DNA from 2 places in the Alteromonas stellipolaris genome. Region 2 is predicted to be linked to the other one. Evidence: riboswitches for the same ligand, from Rfam matches in the RefSeq annotation. Region 2 holds a riboswitch; the other holds the start of a gene.
What was found. A riboswitch is a leader RNA that binds a small molecule or an ion and turns the genes downstream of it on or off. The one in region 2 is predicted to bind thiamine pyrophosphate.
Positions count from the first base shown of each region.

Region 1: another riboswitch for thiamine pyrophosphate. It lies ahead of thiC (phosphomethylpyrimidine synthase ThiC); the one in region 2 lies ahead of AVL57_RS09350 (TonB-dependent receptor).

Region 1 is NZ_CP013926.1:166,597-174,068, reverse strand. It holds gene AVL57_RS00700 (TIGR03842 family LLM class F420-dependent oxidoreductase) at 1-522, shown strand, start outside; gene AVL57_RS00695 (TonB-dependent receptor) at 922-3,237, shown strand; TPP riboswitch at 3,891-4,004, shown strand; gene thiC (phosphomethylpyrimidine synthase ThiC) at 4,162-6,054, shown strand; gene thiE (thiamine phosphate synthase) at 6,051-7,472, shown strand, end outside.
Region 2 is NZ_CP013926.1:2,208,677-2,216,148, reverse strand. It holds gene AVL57_RS09365 (tetratricopeptide repeat protein) at 1-998, shown strand, start outside; gene AVL57_RS09360 (GNAT family N-acetyltransferase) at 1,067-3,424, opposite strand; gene AVL57_RS09355 (acyl-CoA thioesterase) at 3,493-3,921, shown strand; TPP riboswitch at 4,034-4,143, shown strand; gene AVL57_RS09350 (TonB-dependent receptor) at 4,198-6,297, shown strand; gene AVL57_RS09345 (YkoF family thiamine/hydroxymethylpyrimidine-binding protein) at 6,307-6,579, shown strand; gene pnuC (nicotinamide riboside transporter PnuC) at 6,582-7,226, shown strand; gene AVL57_RS09335 (phosphotransferase) at 7,183-7,472, shown strand, end outside.

The DNA.
Region 1 (7,472 bases), 2.0 Mb from region 2:
GCAGTAGCCGGTGAACATGGCGATGGTGTCATTCTTCAAATTGGCGACCCAGATTTGGTGCAATGGTTTGGTCAACAGTGCCAAGATGCCGGGAACAAAGTTGAGCGCGACATGAGCAACTTCAAAGTTCAAGCCGCTGCACCTGCTTACTTTGGTGACATGGAAACCTGTATTGAAAAAACCAAGTGGTTCCCTGCCATGGTAGGTAATCACGTGGCCGATATTGTTGAAAAATACGGTACAGATTCAGGCTTAGTACCAAAAAGCTTAACCGATTATATTGAACAACGTCGTGGCTACGATTACTCGAAGCATGGTCAAAGCGATAACCCCTACCTAGACTTTATTACTGACGACATCGTCAAAAGCTTCTGTGTGTTAGGTGAAGCTGAAGATCACATTACTAAAATTCAGGCGCTTAAAAACGCTGGAACCACGCAATTTAATATCTATTTAGATAACGGTGATGAAGAAAATATTATCACTCGTTACGGCAAAGAAGTTATCCCTGCTTTCCGCTAAATTTGATGGCTAGCCTAGGGCGAGTTTCACGTAAATTATTGTCATTTAATTTGCGCGTAACTTAGCCCTACGCTATCGCGTTTTCTTATACCCATATCAATAAACCCTTTACCCCAAAACAGCTTTAAAGCCCCAAAAACCCCACTTTATTTTTTAATATCATAAGCTTAACAACAAACCGTTCGAATTAACCAATACCGCCTCATTGTTAATATATTGTAAATTAAGGAAAGTAAGTACCACTTAGTTTCATAAACATGAAACATGACTTCGACACATGAATATTTACCCCTTGGTAAAACCCCTTTAGTTTCGTTAGAACAAAAGTTAATCAAATAAAAAACAAAAAATACTTCTATGTAGTTTGTAGATGTAACAACAACAAGAAGGGAACACATCATGAAATCGAAACAGACGCTATGCGCTTTAGCAATAGGATTGGCGCTTCAATCTTCCTACACTGCAGCAGCAGATTCGGTGGTACTTGAAAAAATTACGGTTACTTCGCAAAAGCGTGAGCAATACATAAACGACGTAAGTATTGCGGTAACGGCATTCAGTGGCGAGCAAATGGAGTCATTGGGTTTTGAAAGCAGCACCGACCTAATTGCATTTACGCCAGGTGTTTCCCTAGCTGGTGATATTGGTGGTCAACGCGCCATCTTTAATATTCGTGGTGTGGTACAAAACGATTACGCAGACATTGCTGAAGCTCCGGTGGCGGTATACGTAGATGGCGGGTACTTAGCCAGTACACAAGCGCAAACATTTGGTTTATTCGATATCGCCCGTGTTGAGATTTTGAAAGGCCCACAGGGCACCCTTTTTGGCCGGAACGCCACTGGCGGTATGGTAAATACCATTACAGCGAAGCCTACCGAAGAAGTGGAAGGTTACGCTGAACTCACCTTTGCTAGCTTCGAACAAAAACGGTTTGAAGGTGCGGTATCGGGCGCACTAAGCGACAAAGTATCTGGCCGTATCTCGGTGATGGCAAACAAGATGGGTAACATCCTTGAGAACGTGTATGAAGATGAAGCCGCGCCAGATACTCGTGCGGGCAGCATTGGCGGCGGTGAAGACGGTTACAACGACGATACCAAGGCATTCCGTGCTCAGTTAAACTTTGATTTAAGCGCTAATTCAAACCTACTAGTTAGTGCAAACTGGGCAGATACAACCAAAAGTGAAGGCCCTTATCAAGTGGTTAATACCACAGAAGTAAAAGACGCTGCTGGCAATGTTATTGATGTTATTTATGCCGCTGACGATCCACTAGGTTGTGACACTATTCAAGCTGGCGCTTGTGTAGATGGTAACTTTAACGGCGACCCACTGCGCCCAGTTCAAGGCGGTGACTTTAACGGTAATATCGACCCTGATGGAAGCGGCGAAAAAGTAAATAAAGACTTCGCCTTTGAAGATCAAAACAAAATTAAGTCTCGCGGCCTAGCAGCAACTTACGAATATGATTTTGACGACTTCACTTTTACCTCGGTGACCGACTGGAAGAACTTTACTCGCGTTATCGGCCTAGATTCAGATCAAACCGCCTCACCAGAATTAATTTTCCAGTCAGATGGCGACATTACCCAGTTCAGTGAAGAGTTGCGAGTAAGCGGCAACACCATGAACAGTAAATGGGTAGCAGGTTTTTATTACTTAAGCATTGAAACCGACTACTTACAAGGTCTAGCCGCAAGCCCAACAGGCGGCTATTTGGCCGGTGAAGAACAAAACACATTAGCCACTATCGATACCGATTCATACTCAGTATTTGGGCAAATCGACTACGATTTAACCGACGAACTAGTACTGGTATCGGGCTTACGTTTAGTACGTGAAAATAAGTCGATGGACGGCCAGCTACGCCAAAATGCCAACTTGGTAGACCGTGATATTGAAGTAGATTACAGCCTTGATCCATTAGTAGATGTAGCCATGGATAACGATGAAACCATGTGGTCTGCAAAGCTACAGTTAGACTATAAGCCAAACTCAGACACCCTGTTATATGCCGGTATTAACCGAGGCGTAAAAGCCGGTAACTTCAACGCGCCTTTAGGCGGCAGTTTTAGCACCTACGACGCTGAAGTACTTCTTGCCTATGAAGCGGGCGCGAAGCTAACTCTAATGGACGGCAAAGCACAGTTAAACAGTAGTATTTTCTACTATGATTATACTGACTATCAGTCGTTTTCATGGGTAAACAATGCCGGTGTGGTTTTCAACGAAGACGCGCAATTTACCGGTGCTGAAGTTGAACTACTATTAAACCCTATTGATGCGTTAGACATCATGTTCGGCGTGTCTTACACCGATGCCGTTGTTGAAGACTTAGAGGTGGCTTCAGGCGTATTTGTAGACACTACCCCGCCGTACACACCTGAATGGCAATCATCTGGTTTAGTGCGCTACACATGGGATATAGACAGCGGCAGTATTGCAGCGCTAATCAGTGGTTCATACCAGTCTGAATCTTTCCACAACGCGAGAAACTTTACGGCGCATACCATTGAAAGCCACTTCAAAGCTGATGCACGCATTACCTGGACTGACAAAGAAGATTTATGGAGCGTAGCCGCTTACGTAGATAACCTTACCGATTCAGATCACGAATTAATTGGTTTTGACGTATCAGGTTTCTACGGTACATCACAAATCTCTTATGCGAAACCACGCACTTACGGCGTAACCGTTAGACGTAATTTCTAATCTATGAAAGGTTAGCTGCGGATACAGATATAAAACCGCTCAACGAACATCCTGTAAGCAAAGGCCCCTTTTGGGGTCTTTTTATCTTTTATTTACGTGAATTTAGTGTAATCAAACTTACCCCATTCTACCTTCTCGTTGCCCGTGTAAAGCTTTAACGAGAGCAAGCCAACCCCCACCAAATACATATCATTCGCGCTAAAGTATTAGTGCGTTCACCTTAGAAATCTTTTGCAGCATGGATGCTGCCAGCAGAGGCCCCCTCACCTCTCAACCCTCTCTAAAATTTCAAGTTTTGTTATAAGGGGGATAGTGTGTTCCTCAGAAATCTTCTGCAGCATGGATGCTGTAGAGAGGCCCCCTCACCTCTCACCGCCAAATTCCACCTTGAACAAGAGTGTTAGTGCGTTCACCTTAGAAATCTTTTGCAGCATGGATGCTGCCAGTAGAGGCCCCACACCTCTCAACCCTCTCTAAAATTTCAAGTTTTGTTATAAGGGGGATGGTGTGTTCCTCAGAAACCTTCTACAGCATGGATGCTGTAGAGAGGCCCCATGGATGGGTCTACGCCGTGTTTCTGAGGAACACACCATCCCCCTACCACGCCAAATCAAGGCTTGATATTTAAATTTCTTTCGCTTTATACTGAATATAGTTACTTGTCGGAGTGCTCAACTGAATTAATCCAGTGAGCTGAGACCGCGAAAGCGGGATCCGTTGAACCTGATCAGGCTAATACCTGCGAAGGGAACAAGAAAGTACAAAGTGGTAAGTCGTAAATTGTAAAAGTGAAACCATGTAGTATGGCAAGAATTTATCCTGCGGGATTTTGCCTGTAGTACCGGTCATGCTTTTGCGCCCTTTGTATTCTCTCCTCCACTCCTGACAAGCATTTTATAACCTAAACTAACAGGCGAAAATGCTATGTCGACTCGACGCGAACAGCGCCAACAGGCGCAAAACTTTATTAATCAATTGGCTGGTGAAGCCTACCCTAATTCTACTCGTCATTACGAGACAGGCAGCCGCGACGATATTAACGTTGCCATGCGACTGATTCATCAGCACGACAGCTTAATAGGCGGCACCGAAGAAAACCCCATATTTGAAAGTAACCCACCCATTGGGGTTTACGATACGTCCGGCCCTTACGGCGATCCAGACGTGACCATTGACGTGCAAAAAGGGTTAGCGCCGCTACGAGGCAACTGGATTAAAGCACGTGAAAATACATACGAACTTGAAGGCGTATCGTCACGCTTTGCGAAACAGCGTGAGCAAGATATTGTCACCGAAGATTTTCGCTTCACCCGAACGCTAAAACCACGTAAAGCCCTAGAAGGTAAAAACGTGACACAGCTGCATTACGCTCGCCAAGGCATTATCACGCCCGAGATGGAATACATTGCTATTCGGGAAAACATGGGGCGTGATGCATTAAAAGACAGCCCGCTAAGTCAGCAACACAAAGGCGAACACTTCGGGGCCAACCTGCCTTCGAACATTACCCCTGAGTTTGTTCGCCAAGAAGTGGCAGCAGGTCGCGCGATTATTCCTGCGAATATAAACCACCCTGAACTAGAACCCATGATTATTGGCCGCAACTTTTTAGTAAAGATTAACGCCAACATTGGGAATTCAGCGGTAACCTCGTCTATTGAAGAGGAAGTGGAAAAGCTGGTGTGGTCTACACGCTGGGGCGCCGATACCATTATGGATTTATCCACCGGCCGCAACATTCACGAAACCCGTGAATGGCTGCTTCGAAACAGCCCAATCCCTTTAGGTACTGTGCCCATCTACCAAGCCCTCGAGAAAGTAAATGGCGTGGCTGAAGATCTTACCTGGGAGTTGTTTAAAGACACCCTTATCGAGCAAGCCGAACAAGGGGTAGATTACTTCACCATTCACGCAGGCGTATTGCTTGAATACGTGCCACTTACCGCAAATCGAGTAACGGGCATTGTGTCGCGCGGCGGCTCTATTATGGCCAAGTGGTGTTTAAGTCATCACAAACAGAGCTTTTTGTACGAACGATTCCGCGATATTTGTGAAATTTGTGCCGCTTATGATGTATCGCTTTCTTTAGGTGACGGGTTACGCCCAGGCAGCGTAGCCGATGCAAACGATGAGGCACAATTTTCTGAACTTCGCACCTTGGGTGAGCTCACTAAAATAGCCTGGGAATACGATGTTCAGGTTATGATTGAAGGCCCAGGACATGTGCCAATGCATATGATTAAAGCCAACATGGAAGAGCAACTAACCCATTGTCATGAAGCGCCTTTTTACACGTTAGGCCCGTTAACTACCGATATTGCGCCAGGTTACGACCACTTTACCTCAGGCATTGGTGCCGCCATGATTGGCTGGTATGGCTGCGCCATGCTTTGTTACGTTACCCCTAAAGAACATTTGGGCTTACCAAACAAAGAAGACGTTAAGCAAGGGCTAATTACCTACAAAATTGCGGCACACGCGGCCGACTTAGCCAAAGGTCACCCTGGTGCACAAATTCGCGATAATGCCATGTCGAAAGCTCGCTTTGAGTTTCGTTGGGAAGACCAGTTTAACCTAGCATTGGACCCTCATACCGCCCGAGCCTATCACGATGAAACCCTACCCAAGGCCTCAGGTAAAGTGGCACATTTTTGTTCTATGTGTGGCCCCAAATTTTGCTCTATGAAAATTTCTCAAGAAGTGCGAGATGTAGCCAAAGCTAATCAGGAAAAAGGCATGCAAGACATGGCTACCGCCTTTAACGAATCTGGCGCCGCGCTATATCACGGTGCCGATACCAAGGTACAGCTACCGTGAGCGAAGCTTCAACACAAGACACACTTAAAGCTGCGACACAAGCCATGAGCGAAGAGCCTGTTGCGTGGGTTATTGGTGGCATAGATACAAGTGGAGGCGCGGGTATTACCCGCGACGCCATCACACTTGCTGATATAAGTGTGCATGCATGCGTATTAACCACACAAGTCGCTAACCAGTCTCATTCAACAATGCGAAGTGCATCGGCATTGAGTATCGAAACGCTCAATGCACAATGGCAAGCGCTAGAAATCGAACTTCCCCCTAAGGCAATAAAAATTGGCGCAATTGCAAACACAGCACAAGCCCTGTTCTTGTGTGAGCATGTGACAAAAATAAAACAATATAAAAGCACAAGTTGTTTTGTTGTTTGGGATCCGGTGTTGGTGAGTTCTTCAGGAGGTGTATTAAGTGAACTTAGCCAACAAAGTGTTGATGCGCTTATTGCGGCTGTGGATATTGTAACCCCTAACGTGAAAGAGCTATCCCAGTTATCAGGCTGGCCTGTGCACTGTGAAAAATCACTGTTAGCAGCGGCAAAGGTGCTTATCGCCCGTGGCGCTAAGGCGGTATACGTGAAAGGCGGCCACGCGCATTGGCAAAGTACAGCCATTGATACTTTTGTGTCTACGCATGCGGTTCGAATTTTTCAGCAACCCCGAGACAACATGGGGAACCTTAGAGGTACAGGCTGCATGTTTGCCAGTGCATTAGCTGGTTTTGTGGCAAGCGACTATGATATTCAAGATGCGCTAACGCTCGCTAATGCTTACCTGCATAAAGTGCGCAACGCATCCTTGCTTTCTACCAATTCCGTCTGTTCTGCCGATCATATACATTGCGCAGAATTGGTTGGTTTTCCATTAACACCGGTACACTACCCTTCCGTTCGCTTTGGTGAAAGCGACCCAATCCGGCGTCAAACCCCAATGCATTTCCCTAGATTAACCGACACTTCGTTAGGGGTTTACCCAGTACTGAACGATATATCGCAATTGGAAGCGCTAGTAGAGGCAGGCGCCGTGATTATTCAATTACGAATAAAGTTTGGCACTCAAGATGATAAGTCTTTACAAATTGCTAAGGCTGTTGAGATGGTAAAAAACACGCCCTGTCAGTTATTTATTAATGATGACTGGGAGCTAGCCATCAAGCATGGTGCTTACGGCGTGCACTTAGGCCAAGAAGATCTCGAAACAGCCAACTTACACGCCATCTCGCGTGCAGGGCTTAGACTGGGCATTTCAACCCACGGTTACTGTGAACTTCAACGTATAAAATGGCTAAACCCCTCATACATTGCACTTGGCCATATATTTCCCACCACCACCAAAGATATGCCATCGAAACCTCAAGGACTCGATCGCCTTTCACGTTACGTTCGTCTTTGTGGAGATACGCCAACAGTGGCCATTGGC
Region 2 (7,472 bases):
TTATTGGTAACTTATTAGCTGCACAAGAAGGTAAAGGCTCTAAAGCACTTGGTTATTTGAACCAGTCTGTAGAACCTAAAGTATTGAATGATCTCGAGCATTCTCAAACACTTAAGTTATTAGGTGATTTGAACATGCAAGAGAACAAATATACTGATGCGATTAAATGGTATAACGCGTGGATGGACTTTACGTGTAAAGAAGATGCAGACGTTTATACCCGTTTAGCGCAAGCTTATTATGAAGCAGGCCAATTAGATAAGATGATTGAGCCAGCTGACAGAGCAATAGCTCTGTATGATGAGCCGAACAAAAACCCTTATGTGTTAAAGCTAACATCTTACTACGAACGTAAAATGTTTCCTCAAACAGTGGCAGTTGCTGAAGAACTTGTTCGCAACTTCCCAGAGGAGCCACGTTGGTGGACTCAGCTTGGTTTCTTCTACCTTTCAGTAGAAGACTTCGAGAAAGGTTTGTCTACGTTCGAGATGGCTTACATCCAAGGTTACCTTAAGAAAGTAAACGAGATTAAAACGTTATCTCAGTTATTCCAAACAAACGGCATGCCTTTTAAAGCTGCTCAAATTTTGGAAAAACACGTTAAATCTGGTTTGCTTGAAGATGATGCCGATATGCTAGCTAGTATTGCTAACGCATATCACCAGGCTAAAAACTACGACAAAGCAGCTACGCTTTACGCTAAAGCTGCCGCGAAGAGTTCAGATCCTGAGCATTACAGAAAGCAAGGTACCTTGTTGTTAGTTGCTGAAGATTATAAAGGTGCGATTAAAGCGTTAAATAACGCTTTAGAGCGCGGTGTTGAAAACCCTGAAAAAGTTCACTTTACGCTAATGGAAGCGAACTTCTACGCAGGTGATTTCAGAGCAGCGTTTAAGCACGTACAAGAAGCGAAGAAAGATCGCTCACTACGTCGTAATGCAGCGGCTTGGGAGCCTTACATTAAAGAGAAGGCTAAAAACCGCGGTATTAACATTTAGTAGTTATATCGATAAATAAAAAGGCCTCCATTTGGAGGCCTTTTTTTTTGTTAGAAATAAACCAAGTTTTATATAGTTATTGAAGCCAACATATAGCCTATCTTTTTTCTTAATGATTCAGTCAACGCTTTACGACCATTCACGTCCAAGAGTTTTGTAAGCTTATTCGTGGGTAGCGGGGAACGACTAAGTAGTAAAAGAAGTTCAGACGTAACTTCATCCGTTCCACTCGTGCACGCTTTAGTAGGTCTTTCAGTATGTTTAACACACTGTGTGGACACAGAGACCTCAGCGGCCAACGCGTTTATTGCTAAGCTAACTTGGTTTAATGGTCTAGTCGCATTAACGAACTGATTTAGTTTTTTTATTAGTATATTTCGTGTGATAGTCGGAAGCTTACTTATAGGGACAATGTCGGTTGCTTGACTATGGGTAAACAAGCATGACAATACTTCTTGTTGTGGCCCAAAGCGTTCAGAGATACATTTCACAACCAATGCGCTGGTCTCACCGCTCGCTTTATTAGGTTTTTCACCCATATCCACAAGCGTAAAACCGCATTGCTGCCAAAAGTGATTAAGCTTGTCAGAAGCGCCATAAGAGCTAGTCAGTGCATCAATATGTTGTGCAAGGGCTTGTCCGTTAATATAGCTTACAAGGCGCGTACCTAGCCCTTGGCCTTGTAGATGAGGAGCAACTGCTATACGGTTTATTCTCCAATACCGATATGATGCAGTAGCGGGGTTCGCCGTGAGTAGCGTAAGCCTCTGTGCCCCTAAATGTCCTTTAGGGCGCCGGGAACCATCTGCAATTCCTTCACTTACATCTGCTAAAGGGTCGCCACCTTCACAATTTATTATTGCAGCTGCGATTAAACGAAGGTCGTCCCATTGGGTACACAATACGATGTCTGGGCTGTCATAAAGCCGCATGAAGTCATCGGGGGTGGTTTGATAGTGTGCAGCGGCTAACAGTTGCATGACACAGTGTAATTCGTGTTCCGACAATGCAGACACCAAACCTATCCTGTAGTCATTGCTAGATTTATCTGTCGGTGCTTTTCGTTGTAATTCTCGCAGTATTTCTTGCCTTACTCCCCGGCGTGCTTCTCGCGGAACTTCATTGAAGGTATTAAATGACTCTGTTCCTTCAAATAAGCAAATATTATGTATGAGGTTTTCTAACTTATCGTTCTTTGTCCATCGTAGCGGTGTGCTCAATGAAAGGTGCAAAGCGCCTTCAGCGTTAAAAGCCGGTAGCATACGCTGCATAAAACCTTGCCCACTTCCTTCGTATCCCTGCAATGTTGTGCTAATCACGTAGTTATCATGAGCGCTGATTAACATCTTAAGCACAGGTAACGCGAAGGACGCTGCTTCATCAATAATAAGCAAGTCAAAGTCACCATCGATAAGCGTTGGGTTATCTGGCGCAAGCCACTGTGCAGATCCACTTTTCTCACTCTCTGAAGCTTGATTAGAGACTGCTTCACTAACAAAATCCTCAACAGCAAAAGCCGCTTCAGTGACAGTTCCAGCAGTGCTTAACTCATTATCAGTAGTCTTACTTTCTAGTTTATTTTCTTCTGAATTTGGTGAATTTATGCCTATACGAATGTGCTTGAAAAGGGTGCTCGTGTTTTCACGAATGGCGCTTGTGATCACTACTTTCTCGCCCTTTTTCAGCCTTGATGCAACAAACAGCCCTACAAGCGCAGACTTCCCTCTGCCTCTAGGCGCTGTGATGACAGCTTTTCGATTATCTTGCGACCACTTATTTGTCAGGCAATCAAATGCCGCCTGCTGTTCAAGTGATTTGAACTGTGGCCGACGGGTTTGTTCATCATCTACTGGCTGTGTTGCGCGTGCGTTTTCTGAAACTATCCGATTAATAGGGCTTTCAGAGGTAATCGGGGTTAGCCGGTTTATCGAATCAAAGGTATCACTCGCTACTGAATCAGGAATATGGCAGTTGTTGGAATTCCAAATGGCTACATCTGCATCGTTTTTTAGTATTGCTACAAGCCGTTTTATATACGGACTTCGTGATGCAGTAAAACCATGTGAGAGGTGACTAGGGCGGGTGTGCAAATGCCAAGAGTCGAGCGTAGGGCAGCATAAAATGAGACAGCCACCCCATCGAATGGTGCCTGCAATGGCCATGAGGTTTCCAGGGTTAAACCCTTGATGTGAATGTACCACCCCGATATCGCATTCTTTACCCAACAAATGTTTACGGAGCAGTGAGTTCTCAGCGCCTATTTCTTTGACGGTAAGTGAGGGGGAAATATCGCTCAAAATAGACGTTAAACTCTTATTCACCCAGTCATACTCACCAGAAAGCACGAGTAGACGGCGATGCTCAGTATGTCGTGCTTGCGAATAAATAGGGCTAAATAACCATTGAGTCAATTCCGGTGGCGCCATAGGTGTGTTTTTTCGGTATAATTAAGACTTTCTCTGCTTATAGTAACTACTTATCTAAAGGAATTCGAATGCGCTTTCTTTCTCGGCGTCTAGTGATGCCAAACGACTTAAATTATGCCAACTCTTTATTTGGCGGCCGCGCGCTTGAATGGATTGATGAAGAGGCTGCTATTTGGGCAATTTGCCAATTAGAAACCAATTGTTTGGTAACCAAACATATAGGGGAAATTAGTTTTGAGTCTCCTGCACTGCAAGGTGATATTGTTGAGTTTGGTCTTGAGACGAAAGCGGTTGGTAGAACGTCGATTACGGTCAGTTGTTTAGTGCGCAATAAAGCCACCAAAAAAACTATTTGTTTCGCCGATGATATCGTCTTCGTTAAAGTAGACCCAGAATCACGTCAACCAGCAGCGCATGGTAAAACCCTTGAGGCGTTAGTATCTCAAACTAACGAAGAAGTGCGAAAGCTCAATCTCGAATTAGAAGAGCAAAAATAAGCCACATCACACGAATAGCGAGCCTACTGTTACGCCAAGTTAACCGTTTAATATCTTGACGGTTTTGGCGTAACTGGTAGACTTCCCGCTGTATTCGTTATTCATAACGAACGCATATACCAAGGGGTGTCCGTACCGCGGACTGAGATTCACATTATCATTGTGAGAACCCTTACACCTGATCCGGATAATGCCGGCGTAGGGATGGTTGACCACATAGTCGTATCACCTGCCGTACACCCGGATCTTTTTTCTTAAAAAAGAATAAGAGATCCCATGCAAAAACCTATATTTTGTCTTTCTTTACTTGCCGCATCGCTTTCAGTTAGCGCACAAACTACTCAGCAAGAAACACAACTTGATGACGTAGAACGTGTTGTCGTGAGCGGAGACTTTCGCGAAACCGTGTTAGACCAGCTAAGTGCAAGTGCTACCGTTATGAGTGCTAAGCGCTTAAGCAGTCGCCAGCCTACCCATATTGATAGTGTGCTAAATAGTGTGCCGAACGTGAACTTCGCCGCAGGCGCTTCTCGCGGACGCTTTGTTCAAATTCGCGGTATCGGTGAACGTAGCCAGTTTGTAGAGCCTATTAATCCGTCTGTTAGTTTCATCGTTGACGAATTTGATTTCTCTGGTCTTGCAGCAGCAGGACTTATTTTTGATACGCAGCAACTAGAAGTTTACCGAGGGCCTCAGGCCACCTTATTTGGTTCCGGCGCTTTAGCAGGAGCGGTTAAGCTTTCTAGCACCCCTGTTGGCTCAGAGAGTGCTGACTATGTTGAAGTAAGAGCAGGTAATAAAGATAGTTATCGCGTAGAAGCTGCTACAGGTAACGATATCAATCAAGATTGGGGTTATCGCGTTGCACTTATGCATAACCGTAGTGATGGTTTTGTAGAAAATACCGTCGTTAACAGTGACGGCACCGAGCAAAAACGTGATGATACGAATAATCTTGATGAAACTGCTGCGCGCATAAGTGTAGCGGGAAATATTGACGAAAGAAGCACTTTGGCACTAACTTATCGTTGGTATGACATCGACAATGGGTATGATGCGTTTTCTTTAGATAATAATAATCAGACCTTATCTGATGAGCCAGGTTTTGACACCCATCAAACTCATGCTGTGAGTGCTAGAGCCACTACCTCGACTAATGGCGGTGATATTATTCTAGTCGCCACTCACGCCTCCCATAACATCGGTTATGGATATGACGAAGATTGGACTTACGAAGGATTTCACCCTTTCGGGTATACTTCATTCGACGCTTATTTCCGTGATGTAGACACACAAACAGCAGAAGTACGCTTTGTATCTTCAGACAGTGCCGCGTTATTTAATGGCGCGACGGCTTGGACGCTTGGCGCTTTTTATAAAACCAGTGAAGAAGATTTGTTGCGTGAATACACCTATGCATCAGGTGACTTTACCAGTGTGTATGAACCCACCACCAAAGCGGTATATTTACAGACTGAATCTACAATCACCACTAGCCTAACGCTAGTTGCAGGGTTACGTGTAGAAAACTACGGCTTTGACTACTCTGATAACAATGGCCTTGAAAGCAGTCATGATACTACGATGACTGGCGGTAAAGTGGCATTGCAATATACGGGTGAAAAACACTTTTACTACGCCAGTATTTCTCGCGGCTATAAAGGGGCAGGGTATAACCCTGACGAGCGCGTATCAGATGAGCAGCGATTCTTTGATGAAGAATATAACTGGAATTACGAGCTTGGTGTAAAAGGGCCTTTATTAGTGCCTGAACTAACCATGCGAGCAGCACTCTTCTATATGGACAGGGACGATACGCAAGTAAGTAATTTTGATGTTCAAATTCGCGAAGATGGAACACCTGATTTTATCGACATTATAGACAACGCTGATATAGGCACTAACAAGGGGGCTGAGCTAGAGTTGAGTTGGCTGGTAGATGAAAACTGGACCATGAACATGAGTTTGGGCTACCTAGATGCTACCTTCGAAGATTATACGCTGACTGATGGCACTGTGATTGAAAAACAGCGCCAAGCACAAGCACCTGAATACACGGCTAACTTATTTAGTGAGCTATCTATTACTGATGATGTGCTTTGGCGCATCGATATCGACTTTAAAGACAGCTACCGTTTTTCTGATGGCCATGATGTAGAGGCACCTTCGACAACGTTGGTTAACAGTGAAATCGTGTGGTTTTCTGATAATTGGCAAACCAGCGTGTGGGTTAAAAATGCCTTCGATAATGAGTATTACACCAGAGGTTTTGGTGGCTTCAGTAACGACCCTCGTGATGAGTATGCGTTTGCAGAACCTTACTATCAACTAGGTAATGGCCGACAGTTTGGCGTTACCGTTAAATACGAATTCTAGGAGTACACTATGCAAGTCATGGTTGAGCTATCGCTATACCCGCTCGTGGGTGAATACATTGAGCCTATTCAGCAATTTATCGATCGCATGAATAGCTACGGTAATATTGGCGTATTAACTACTTCTACCAGCACGCAAGTATCCGGTGATTACGGACATGTGATGTCTATTCTTGGTAAGGAAATGCAGCGCACTCACGAAGAAGTTGGACAGGCTATTTTCGTGGCGAAGTTTCTAAACTACGATGCCATGCAGGCTAACAAGCAAGCCAGAAAAACTTAAGCATGAGTACATTTTTCACTGAGTTTTTGTCGCAGATAGCGGCCACATCAAAACTGGAATGGTTGGCGGTAGTGCTTGCCATTGCCTATGTGTTGCTTGCGGCTAAACAGAACAGCTGGTGTTGGCTTTGTGCCTTCGCCAGTACGGCTATTTATACCTGGCTGTTTTGGCAGGTGACATTGCCGTTTCAGTCCATGCTGAACTTTTTCTATATGATAATGGCAGGCTATGGTTATTATCAGTGGTCAAAAGGTGGTGATGGAGGCACGGAGAAGCCAGTGCGTTCATGGCCGTTATGGATACATCTTACAATAGTCCCTGTGCTTTTATGCTGTGCATGGGGATTATCTAAATTAGTCACTTCACAATTTAATAGTGATCATTTACTGCTAGATGCGAGTATCCATCTGCTGAGTGTAGTTACCACTTTTATGGTGGCGCATAAAGTTTTACAAAATTGGATTTACTGGTTCTTTATTAATTTGGCCTCCGCCTTTTTATACTTTCAAGTGGGGATGGCATTATCAGCATGCTTATTCCTTGGATACGTAGGATTCTCGATTTTTGGGTACCTACAATGGTTAGCGCAGTGGAATAAGCAAGATGAAACCGGAAACTATCATTCCGCTTTTGAAAGAAGCACTTAATTTATCTGATTCGGCCACAGTGGAACGTCACCCCGCTGGCATAGTGAATCAGGTGTACTATCTCAAAGATGATAATCGTGGGTATGCTGTCAAATGGGTGGGGGAAGATACATTTAGCGGTATCGACAGATTCCATCAATTTGTATTGCAACAGCAACTTGCTGAGCGAGGCATTGCACCAAAGCCTATTTGGTTAAGCGATGATGAATTAATTTGGGTAGAACAATGGGAAGAGGAAACCGATCC